DNA from 2 places in the Exiguobacterium sp. s125 genome. Region 2 is predicted to be linked to the other one. Evidence: riboswitches for the same ligand, from Rfam matches in the RefSeq annotation. Region 2 holds a riboswitch; the other holds the start of a gene.

Region 1 (5,590 bases), on a different contig from region 2:
AATGAAGTCACATCAATTGATATCATTAAAGAACGTGTCGAGCTTGTCAATGATCGAAAGTCCCCAATCGTGGATGCGGAAATCGAGAATTTCTTGCAAAATAAAGAATTGAATCTACATGCGACGACAGATAATTTTGAAGCTTACAAGGATGCGGAATTCGTCATCATCGCTACTCCAACGGATTATGACCCAACACGGAACTACTTTAATACTCGGACGGTCGAGAGCGTCATTGCGACAGTTCTTGCGATCAATCCAGATGCGACGATGGTCATTAAATCGACTGTACCGGTTGGCTATACACAAGAGCTAAAAGAGAAGTTTGATACACCGAACATCGTCTTTTCCCCAGAGTTCTTGCGTGAAGGGCAGGCACTGCATGACAATCTTTATCCGTCACGTATTGTCGTCGGTGAACAGTCAGAACGTGCTCAACAGTTCGCGGATCTTTTGCTTGCAGGGGCGATTAAAAAGGATGTGCCGATTCTTTTGACAGATTCGACGGAAGCGGAAGCGATTAAATTGTTCTCGAATACGTATCTCGCGATGCGGGTTGCCTTCTTTAATGAACTGGATACATATGCTGAAGTACGTAGCTTAGATACAAAACAAATCATCGAAGGTGTCGGACTCGATAGTCGAATCGGCAATCATTACAATAATCCATCATTCGGCTATGGTGGTTACTGCTTACCAAAAGATACGAAGCAGCTTCTTGCAAACTACGATGAAGTCCCGAACAATATCATTGGGGCGATCGTTGAAGCAAACCGGACACGAAAAGACTACATTGCCGATACGATCATCAAGCAGAATCCGAAAGTCGTCGGCGTCTATCGCCTGACGATGAAGACAGACTCCGATAACTTCCGCGCCTCATCAATTCAAGGGATTATGAAACGAATCAAGGCGAAGGGGATTGAAGTAACGGTCTTCGAACCCGTCTTAACAGAAGATACGTTTTATAACTCACGCGTCATCCGTGATCTTGAAGCGTTTAAACAAGAGTCGGATGTGATTCTTTCAAATCGGATGCATCCTGAGTTGAATGATGTCGAAGATAAAGTCTATACACGCGATTTGTATAGTCGGGACTAAAGAAAACAAAAGTGAGTGTTGCAAGCATGAAAAGAGGTCCAAGCGATAACCATCGCCTGGACCTCTTTTTGTGTTCGATGTTTCAATTCGTTGACCTGCCTCTGAAAAGTGACCGGTTTTGTTTTGTGCATCCTGTATAATTGTGTCATGCAGGAGCACTCAGAATTGGAATTGAGTAATCGGTTATGAGATTATATTCAAGTGGATTAGAATTTATTGTAATTGAGTGTCTTGTTTGATTTTAAGTGAATGAACCCATTCTTTTTCGCGTACTTCGCACTTTTCGCACCTTGCTTAGAAGAAATCGTTAATGTCTTGATGTCTTCTTCTTCGTTCAACTCCTGAAGATCTGCCATCCGGTCTTTTGACCATTGGTCTTTTGCGACCGTCGAGTAGTTGAAGCTTTCCCACATGATGGCATCGATGTACGGATACGTATGGTATTTTAATGTCCCGAAGCCCCAGTTTTGAATCAATGAGAGGTCCGCATGTTTTGTCTTGACGCTCTTCAAGAAGTTCGTCATCGCGACTTGCTGCTGCTCAAGGATCTTTGGTTGGTCGGCATGTTCGTTGTCGATGTCGCCGACTGTATCCAAGAAGACACCGTCGAGTCCTTTATTGACGACTTGCTTTTCGACTTCTTGCATGAGGACCGCTTGGTAATGCTTCGAGTTGATGTCCATTAAGTATGAATCCCATTCCGCGTAGTGGACACGTTGTCCATCACGGTGGAAGAAATCTGATTCCTTTAATTGTGCCATCAAGTCTGTGTTCCAGTTGTCGGCTTCCATCGTGTTGATGTAGCCATAGACTTTCGTGCCGTACTTTTGAATTTCTGCGATTTGTTTCGCTGAGTAAAAGACCGGTTCGATGATCATGACATCGTACTTTTGCATCTTCTTGATTTTTGATTTCGTCGGTGCATCGTAGTAGACCTTATACGAGCTGACGGAATCGAGTGGATTCGTTGATTGAGCTTTGCCCGTGATTGGTGTCATTAGTAACACTCCTAAAAAAAGAATGCACAAAAAAGACGTCACGCGTTTGAGTGAGATAATACCCATGGTTAGTAGCCTCCTGATTTTTTATCAGAGAGCGGCTGCGGCATTGCAGACTGGCGATCGGTATCCGAAGATCGACGACCCATGTCTTTGCGCCCTTACTTTTCAGTAAGTTTGCCCTTCTCGATATTTAGTTGTAATTGCCTGTTTGACTAAATCTTACCACTGCTAACAAAAATGTAAATAACTATTTTAAGGAGAGTGTGCCATGATTTACACACAGCATAGAAATACAGTCAAATGGATAGAAATGCTAGCTAGTATTTTACTTATCGGTATTCTTGACTATATGTTTAGCCTTTCGGTCTCGAATTGGGCAATTGATCCGTTAATCTTTTATATTTTATTGTTCGCCCTCCGCTATGGTCTGCTCGGAGCGTTCGTCAGTTTCACGATGACGATGCTGTACCACCTGTTTTTCCTGTCGGTCGAAGGATCGGACATTCTCTTATTTTTATACGACCGGACGGAACTGAGCTGGATCATCTTCCACTTCCTCGTCGCGATGGTCTGCGGGATTTTCAGTACCTCGTTCCAGGAACGTTACTTATCTTTACGGCTCCGCCACGAAGAAGTCGTCGAAGAAAACAACCACTTGCTCGAGACGGTCGAAAAGCTCCGACTGTCACAGTCGACGATGCAAAAGAAGGTCCTCGACTCGGATCATACATTAACGAAAATCTACCAAGTCGGACTCGAGCTCGACCAAACGGCGGCCGACATCGTCCGCGATCGCCTCGTCGATGTCTTGAAACGTTCGTTCAAGGCAGAGAATCTTGCCATCTATCACGTCGATGCGTCAAAACGGACGTTACGACTCCACGTCCGGTTCGGTGAGAAAGAGGTCTTACCGCAAACACTATTCATCGATCCGTCGACCGGCATCTATCAACGGATGTTCAAGACGAATGCGATTTCGATCCGGACGATGGACGAGGCGGACGTCCCGTTACTGATTGCACCGATCCGCTACGACGGGAAGATTCAGGAGGTCGTCGTCATCCAGGCGATCGACTTCAACCGCCTGACGAGTTACGAGATGAACATCATGCAGTTGATTCTCGACTGGACCGGGACACGAATCGAAAAAGCGTTGACGATGGAATGGAATGCGTCGCGTGGTGATTTGATTGAAGGGACACGGATTTATCAAATCGAGCCATTCAATAAAAAAGTCGCACTCCAACAACACCGAGCTGAACAGTACGATCAGCCGTACAGTACGGTCGTCTTGCCGGTCGAACAGGTCCGGCTGTCGTTGATTGAAATGGAATTAATCCTACGCCAGTCGATGCGGGAAATCGACATCATCGGCTATGACGAGACGAATCAAATGCTCCACTTCCTCTTACCGGGAACACCGCAAGAGAACGCTGAAGGATTCAAGCAACGAATTAAAGAGTTGTTCGCACGAAAAGGAGGGAATCTTGGATGATTTTCTTCGTCCTGTTATTTTTTCTGATTCATGCCGTCATCGTCTTCCTCGTCGCGAAACTGATCACGGCACGGATGGATCCGGCACAGCGCGGTCTCGTCAAATGGATCGCCCTGATTTGTTATTTCGTCCCGCTGCTCGGTGAACTGTTCGGTCTCGTCAGTTGGCTGATCGCAAGACGATACGCGTCAGACAAGACGTTGCTCGACTACGATGACTACATCGAGTTCGACGTCGTCAACCTGGAAGGACTGCAACAACAGGCGGCCGACAACATCGATTTGGTGCCGATGGGCGAAGCGATGGCGATGGACGCGAAGGAACGGAAACAATCGATTGTCCGCTTGACGACGACATCGATTGCCGATTCCGGGAAGTACCTTCAGTTCGGGCTCGACCATGCCGACTCGGAGACGGTCCACTACGCCGCGACGGTCCGCAATACGTTATATGACCGGTACGAAGCGACGATTAAAAGTCGGGAGGAACAACTGAATCCGGGTCATGTCACGACGTATTACCACTTGATTGACGCCTTCGAAGCCTTCATCGAAAGTGGACTGCTCGACGACAGCATGCAAAAACGGATCTTTGATCGGTTCGGGTCGTACTTACAAGACATGCGGATTCAGTATCCGACGGACGCGACGTGCTTGAAGGCGTGCGGCAAGCTCGCCCTCGCGAAAGGCGACGTCGCGGACGGACTCGGCTACTATGAACGCTTGATCATGCACTACCCGGAGCAAGCGGACGGCTACATGCTGGCGATTGAATATCACTTCACGAGAGGCGACTGGACGAAGCTGGCACCGCTCGTGACACAACTGAAAACACACGTCGCACCGGACGACATTCCGGACGACAAACGCTACATTTTGGACCGGCTGGAAGGAGTGGAACTATGAAAAAATCGATCACGACCTATGTCGTCGCCGTCTTCGCGATTCTGCTCGTCACGATCGGCGTCGTCCAGTTGTTACGTCTTGATTATGGACATCGCCTGATTCCGACCGAGGAGACGCAACAAAAGACGTTTCAGACGATGTCGGGCAAGGAGGGACAGATGGACGGAGAACCGTTACAAGTCTATATCCATCAGGATAAAGGCGAGCTCTCAAAAAGTGTCTTGACGAACTTTAAATATGCACTGAAGTATGCGAAAGTCCCGTATACGAATATCTCAATCAAAGAAATCGAGCAATTGGAGCCGTCCGAGCGGACCGTGCTTGTTTTAGCGGGGGAGCACTCACGTGACTGGCCGTACGAAACGATTCGTCAATTCGTCAAGGACGGCGGACGGCTTTATATCGCAGCACGCTTCATCAATCAAGACTGGGCGGAACTCGTCGGGGTGAAACAGTTCGGTGATTTCAAAGACGGCATCAACGGATTGATTTTCAAGGAAGAAATTTTCCCCGGTTTCGTCGATTTGCCGGACTCGTCAAACTTGTTCGCCCACAGTATCGCCGACGTCGAGCTGCTACCGCAAGCGAACGTCAAAATCACGGCGTCCGGTGAACCGATTCTTTGGACATCAGCGTACGGCAAGGGAACAGTCCTGTTCTGGAACACGACGTCGCTCGCTGAGAAAAACTCACGCGGTTTAATGCTCCAGACGTTATCGTTATTGTTCCCGTCATTCGTCAGTCAACAGGCGGCGATCAAAGTGACGCATCTCGATGACTTCCCGTCACCGGTCCCCGGGAATACGAACGCCGCAATCGAGAAGACTTATAACCGGACGATCAAGGAGTTCTTTAAAGAAATCTGGTGGCGTGACATGAAACGAATCGCCGACGAACAAGATGTCACCTATACCGGGTTCATCATCGGCAGCTATAAGAATACGACGGAAGAGACGACGGAAGACTTGTCGGAGAAAATCCGCACCCCGATGCTCAACTATGGGCGGGGTCTGCTGAAGATGGGTGGCGAAATCGGACTGCACGGCTTTAATCACCAGCCACTCGTCGTCGCCGGTGAGACGCTTGAC
Region 2 (5,590 bases):
TCTCCGTATCCGATACTGATTTCTTCTGTTGCTAGACGTACCATACGCAGAGGCTCCTTCTCGTTTAAAGTTGTTTTCATTGATAATGATTATCACTATCGTCTCCCTAACCATACCAGTCTCATAAAAACGCTGTCAACATTTTTTCTTGTCTTCAAGAGATGTTCACGTTATCATTGGAAATGAGAATGATAATCAGTCGTAGTCGAGAGCGAGGAGTGAGTGAGATGGAACAGCAGGAATTGTTTGACGTAACGGTAATTGGTGGAGGCCCGGCCGGGTTATACTCGACTTTCTATAGCGGATTACGCGGGATGAAGACGAAAATCATTGAATACCAGGCAGAGCTTGGTGGCAAGATTCATGTGTATCCGGAGAAGATGATTTGGGATGTCGGGGGACAGCCACCCATTACCGGAGCGAAGCTGATCGAGCAACTCGTCGAACAAGGCTTAACGTTTAATCCGTCCGTGCACCTGAATGAAAAAATCATTTCGATCGCAAAAGACGTATTCGGAAACTTCGTCCTCGAAGCGGAGTCGGGAGAAATTCATTATTCGAAGACAGTCATCGTCGCTGTCGGCGGCGGGATACTCAATCCCCAAAAACTGAAGATTGAAGGGGCCGAACGGTACGAAGTGTCGAACTTGAACTATACCGTCAAATCGATTGAGCGGTTTAAAGATAAGACGGTCCTGATTTCAGGTGGCGGTAACTCAGCGATCGACTGGGCGAACGAGCTCGAACCGATTGCGAAAAAAGTTTACGTCACATACCGGAAAGACTGTTTCACAGGTCACGAGGCACAAGTCGACCAACTCGTCCGAAGCTCAGCCGTCTGTCTCCTCAACACGACGATTCATAAGTTGATCGCAAGCGACGATCACCACCGGATTGCGTCCGTCGAATTGATTGATTGTGCGACGGACGTGACAAACATCGTTGACGTCGATGAAGTCATCATCAACCATGGCTACGAACGGGAAGCAGAGTTGCTCGCGAACTCGGAACTCGACATCAAACAAGTCGACGACTTTTATATCGCCGGTAACGCGTCGAGCGAATCAAGTGTACCGGGATTGTATGCAGCAGGAGATATTTTGACGCATGACGGCAAGGTGAACTTGATTTCGGGTACATTCCAGGACGCGGCAAACGCCGTCAACCGGGCGAAGCAGTTCATTGAACCGGATGCTGCCAAAGTCGCGATGGTCTCATCCCACAATGAAGTTTTCAAAAAACGGAACCGTGAATTGATTCAAGAAATGGTCAACGAAAAGTAAAAAACACCTGTCTTAAAGATCGCCCCTCGTCACATGGACGTCGGTCGTCTTTAGAGCAGGTGTTTTTTTGTTTAAGGATTAATCTTCATCTTCATGCTCGTCGTCCGAGTCATCATCTGAATCATCATCTTCGTCCTGACCTTGATCATCGTCTTGCTCGTCTTCTTCAACGTGACGGTGCTCTGATTTCGTTTCTTCGTGATCGAAGTACTCGAGTTCAATCTCCAACTCGTAAGAACCAGAGAGAGCGAATAAGCTGACGAGTTGTGCCCGTAATTCCTCTTCCGTCATCTTCGGATGTGACTCGATGAACTGAATCAATTGGCGGACACGGGTTTCATCGACCGTTGCGTCATTCGTTTTGACACGCAGCTGACTCTTCTTCTTTTTAAACTGGTATTTAATCTGACTTTGCGTCGTCTCTGTCGCGAGAGCAATCTTCATTTTTTTCAGCATATCTTCATAGCGGTGACCGGCCTTGTTGCGTTCTTTGCCATCGAGAATTCCATCACCATCAGAATCCCGTTTATATGGTTTTGTCCCAAGCTCGAGTTCGATGGCGTTAGTTAAGCCATCACGGTCCGTATCTTCATGTGCGTCGCTGATCTTATCGCGGTCGCTGTCTTTCTTCCGTGGATTGAGTTTGAGCTTATATTCGGTGTAGTTGCTTAAGCCGTCATGATCCGTATCTTGCTGCGCAAGTTTTTTCCCTTTAAGCTTGTACTTCTTTTCCCAGCTGTCATGGATTCCGTTCTTGTTGCGGTCATGCTTCGATGTTTTACTCTTGGCATCGATTGAGCCGAGCGGCGTCAGCATCAAAGCACAAGCGAGGCCGGCAGTAACGACATAATTGATTTTTTTCATGTGAACGTAGTCTCCTTTTGTGAACTTCGGTAACTGGCAAGCATAGCTTGAAGCGGTAGCCCCTATAGTTTTGCGTCACCACATTTCTGTGGGTTTGCCCGTTCGATTCCGGTGAAGAACCGTACATTCAGTATACGTGATTCGTTTCTATGGAGAGGGGAGGGTTTTCGATAATGGGTCAGTAAAATATATGTTCCATTCGCGGGGGTAACATTCGAAAGAGCGGTTTTTCGAAACGAGTTTTTTTCCCGTGCTTTCCTCGGGCGAGGCGTAAGCCGTTGCTTCTTGATTCTAGCGAACAAGAAGCAGGGTCTTACTTGCCTCTGACAGCGCAAGTGGTCTTGCGCTTTTTCCCGTAGGAGTCACAAGAAGTAACTCTTTTTTGTCACTTCGATTATTTCGAAACGGGAACAAGCTGACGATAGCGCGTCTAAAAAACTGTTCGCCTGATTTTCCATAAGGATACAGTGAGCAAGAGACAAAAAAATCCGCCCTTTCACGAACTGAATCGGTCAAGAAGCGGACAGGTTACTTATTCTTTATCATTTTTTTTGTTTTGTTCCTTCTCAATCATCTTCTTCGCAGCCATCCGGAAGCGGAAAATCAGATAGAGACGGTAAAAGTCGATTGCTGCGAACAGCGTCAACAGAATCGTCCAAAAGTTAAAGACGGTTCCTGCCTCGATCGAGTTGCTGTACGCGAGGTACATGAACAGAATACCGAACAGGGCATAAAATAATGCCATGAAGTTTGAGCCTTGGCGCATGAAAACACTACCTTTCGTAAGTTAAGTCGTGGCGTAAAGTGCGAGCACGACGATTCCGTTGTTGAAGACATGAATCGCAATCGGTGCTAAGATGCGGCGCGTTTTGACGAAGACGAGTGAGAAGACGAAACTCATCGCGACGTAAATCAAAAACTTGTTGTCTCCATGAATGAAACCGAAGATGAGCCCACTGAGGATGAAACTGAAGATGAAGTTCAGTTTCGTCGACAAGTTCCCGAACATGATGTGGCGGAATAAAAATTCTTCCATGATCGGTCCGAGTAAGACGACCATCACCTGTAAAATCGGAATGACTTGGATTGCTTTCATGATGTCATCCGTATTTTGTGATTTTGCGACGTTCTCAATCCCGCCAGACATCCAGGCATCAAGCAGATTGACGCTAATCAGTAAGGCGTACAGCAACACGATGCCGATCCCAATCCACTTTAACGTGTCGATCGGATCCGTCTGGTTGCCTTCTGCTTTCCACTTCTGCCAGTCAGGACGAAGACAGAAGAACGAGACGACGACGGCGACGGTAAAACCGATCGCAAGCCACCAGCCGAGGACACCCGGAATTTGGCTTTTTGAGAGAAAGCTCGGGAATGTTGCCGGTACGAGCTGGACGATCAAATAAATCACAATCGGAATGACGTGACGGATTTGCCACTTATCAGCCATGTTGAATGGCAGATTGACGGAATTTTTCATCGGTCGGGACACAACTCCTTTGTATTGAAGGTACTGTCCCGATTGTAACAAACAAACCGACCGGGCGCACGAATGGTGATGGTTCAAAGATGGCGATTTCGGGAAAACGGATAAGGGTTCAGGGTTGAATTTCGATTGAAAACCGTTTAAGATAAAAATATGTTAGCACTCCATTTAAGTGAGTGCTAAAAAACAGTCATTTTCAAGGAGGATGTTTCGCATGTTAAAACCACTTGGTGATCGCATCGTGATCGAAGTCGTTAAAAAAGAAGAAACAACACTCGGAGGAATCGTTCTTCCTGGGTCAGCGAAAGAAAAGCCACAAGAGGGTAAAGTCATCGCTGTCGGTACAGGCCGTGTGACAGAGCAGGGTGTACGTGTACCACTTGAAGTGAACGTCGGCGACCATGTCATCTACGCGCAGTATGCCGGGTCAGAAGTCAAAGTCGATGGCAATGAATACTTAATCTTACGCGAAAGCGATATTTTAGCAGTAGCACAATAATAAAAGGGGGATTTCAGTCATGGCAAAAGATATCTTATTCAGTGAAGAAGCACGCCGCGCGATGCTCCGCGGTGTCGACGCATTAGCAGACGCAGTCAAAGTGACGATCGGACCAAAAGGACGCAACGTCGTTCTCGAACGTAAATTCGGTTCACCACTCATCACGAACGATGGTGTGACAATCGCAAAAGAAATCGAACTTGAAGACCACTTTGAAAACATGGGTGCGAAGCTCGTCGCGGAAGTCGCGTCGAAAACGAACGAAATCGCAGGGGATGGTACGACAACAGCGACAGTCCTCGCACAAGCGATGATCCGTGAAGGACTCAAAAACGTCACAGCGGGCGCGAACCCGATGGTCATCCGTAAAGGAATCGAAAAAGCGGTCCGCCGTGCCGTCGAAGAGCTCCACGCCATTGCAAAACCGATTGAAGGCAAAGAAGCGATCGCACAAGTTGCGGCAATTTCTGCTGCTGACGAAGAAGTCGGTCAATTGATCGCAGAAGCAATGGAACGTGTCGGTCAGGACGGTGTCATCACGATCGAAGAATCACGTGGCTTCACGACAGAACTCGACGTTGTTGAAGGGATGCAGTTCGACCGTGGTTACGCGTCACCATACATGATCACGGATTCAGACAAGATGGAAGCGGTGCTTGAGAACCCGTACATCTTAGTCACAGATAAAAAAATCTCGAACATCCAGGAAATCTTGCCGGTCCTTGAGCAAGTCGTCCAACAAAATAAACCGCTCTTAATCATCGCGGAAGACGTCGAAGGCGAAGCACTCGCGACACTCGTCGTCAACAAACTCCGTGGTACGTTCAACGCGGTTGCGGTGAAAGCACCGGGCTTCGGTGACCGCCGTAAAGCAATGCTCGAAGACATCTCGATCGTCACAGGCGCCGAGTTGATCACAGAAGAGCTCGGTCTTGATTTGAAAGAAACACAAATCATGCAACTCGGTCGTGCGTCGAAAGTCGTCGTCTCAAAAGACAACACGACGATCGTCGAAGGACACGGACACAGTGATTCAATCGAAGCACGTGTCGGCGCCATCCGTGCGCAAATCGAAGAAACATCAAGCGACTTCGACCGTGAAAAACTGCAAGAGCGTCTTGCGAAACTTGCGGGCGGCGTAGCGGTCGTCAAAGTCGGGGCAGCAACGGAAACAGAACTGAAAGAACGCAAGCTCCGGATTGAAGATGCACTCAACGCGACACGTGCAGCCGTCGAAGAAGGAATCGTTGCCGGTGGGGGAACAGCCTTTATCCACGTCACGAAAGCCGTCGAATCGATTCTTGCTGTCTCAACAGGCGACGAAGCGACAGGCGTCAACATCGTTCTCCGTGCGCTCGAAGCACCACTCCGTCAAATCGCGGAAAACGCCGGTCAAGAAGGTTCAGTCATCGTCGAGCGTCTCAAACATGAAGCGCAAGGAATGGGCTACAACGCCGC

Evidence for each region. Region 2 has a riboswitch for cyclic di-GMP ahead of KNQ05_RS13665 (hypothetical protein). Riboswitches for the same ligand answer to the same signal wherever they lie in the genome.
Region 1: it holds a riboswitch for cyclic di-GMP, as region 2 does, so the genes downstream of both, KNQ05_RS00140 (glycoside hydrolase family 191 protein) here and KNQ05_RS13665 (hypothetical protein) in region 2, are expected to answer to the same signal.

What each region holds. Positions count from the first base shown of each region.
Region 1 is NZ_JACSMI010000001.1:25,467-31,056, forward strand. It holds gene KNQ05_RS00135 (nucleotide sugar dehydrogenase) at 1-1,101, shown strand, start outside; gene KNQ05_RS00140 (glycoside hydrolase family 191 protein) at 1,308-2,099, opposite strand; cyclic di-GMP riboswitch class I at 2,207-2,291, opposite strand; gene KNQ05_RS00145 (hypothetical protein) at 2,371-3,597, shown strand; gene KNQ05_RS00150 (hypothetical protein) at 3,594-4,502, shown strand; gene KNQ05_RS00155 (DUF2194 domain-containing protein) at 4,499-5,590, shown strand, end outside.
Region 2 is NZ_JACSMI010000007.1:18,546-24,135, forward strand. It holds gene KNQ05_RS13655 (ABC transporter ATP-binding protein) at 1-44, opposite strand, end outside; gene KNQ05_RS13660 (NAD(P)/FAD-dependent oxidoreductase) at 228-1,283, shown strand; gene KNQ05_RS13665 (hypothetical protein) at 1,362-2,147, opposite strand; cyclic di-GMP riboswitch class I at 2,173-2,256, opposite strand; gene KNQ05_RS13670 (DUF4305 domain-containing protein) at 2,680-2,913, opposite strand; gene KNQ05_RS13675 (CPBP family intramembrane glutamic endopeptidase) at 2,935-3,627, opposite strand; gene groES (co-chaperone GroES) at 3,848-4,132, shown strand; gene groL (chaperonin GroEL) at 4,152-5,590, shown strand, end outside.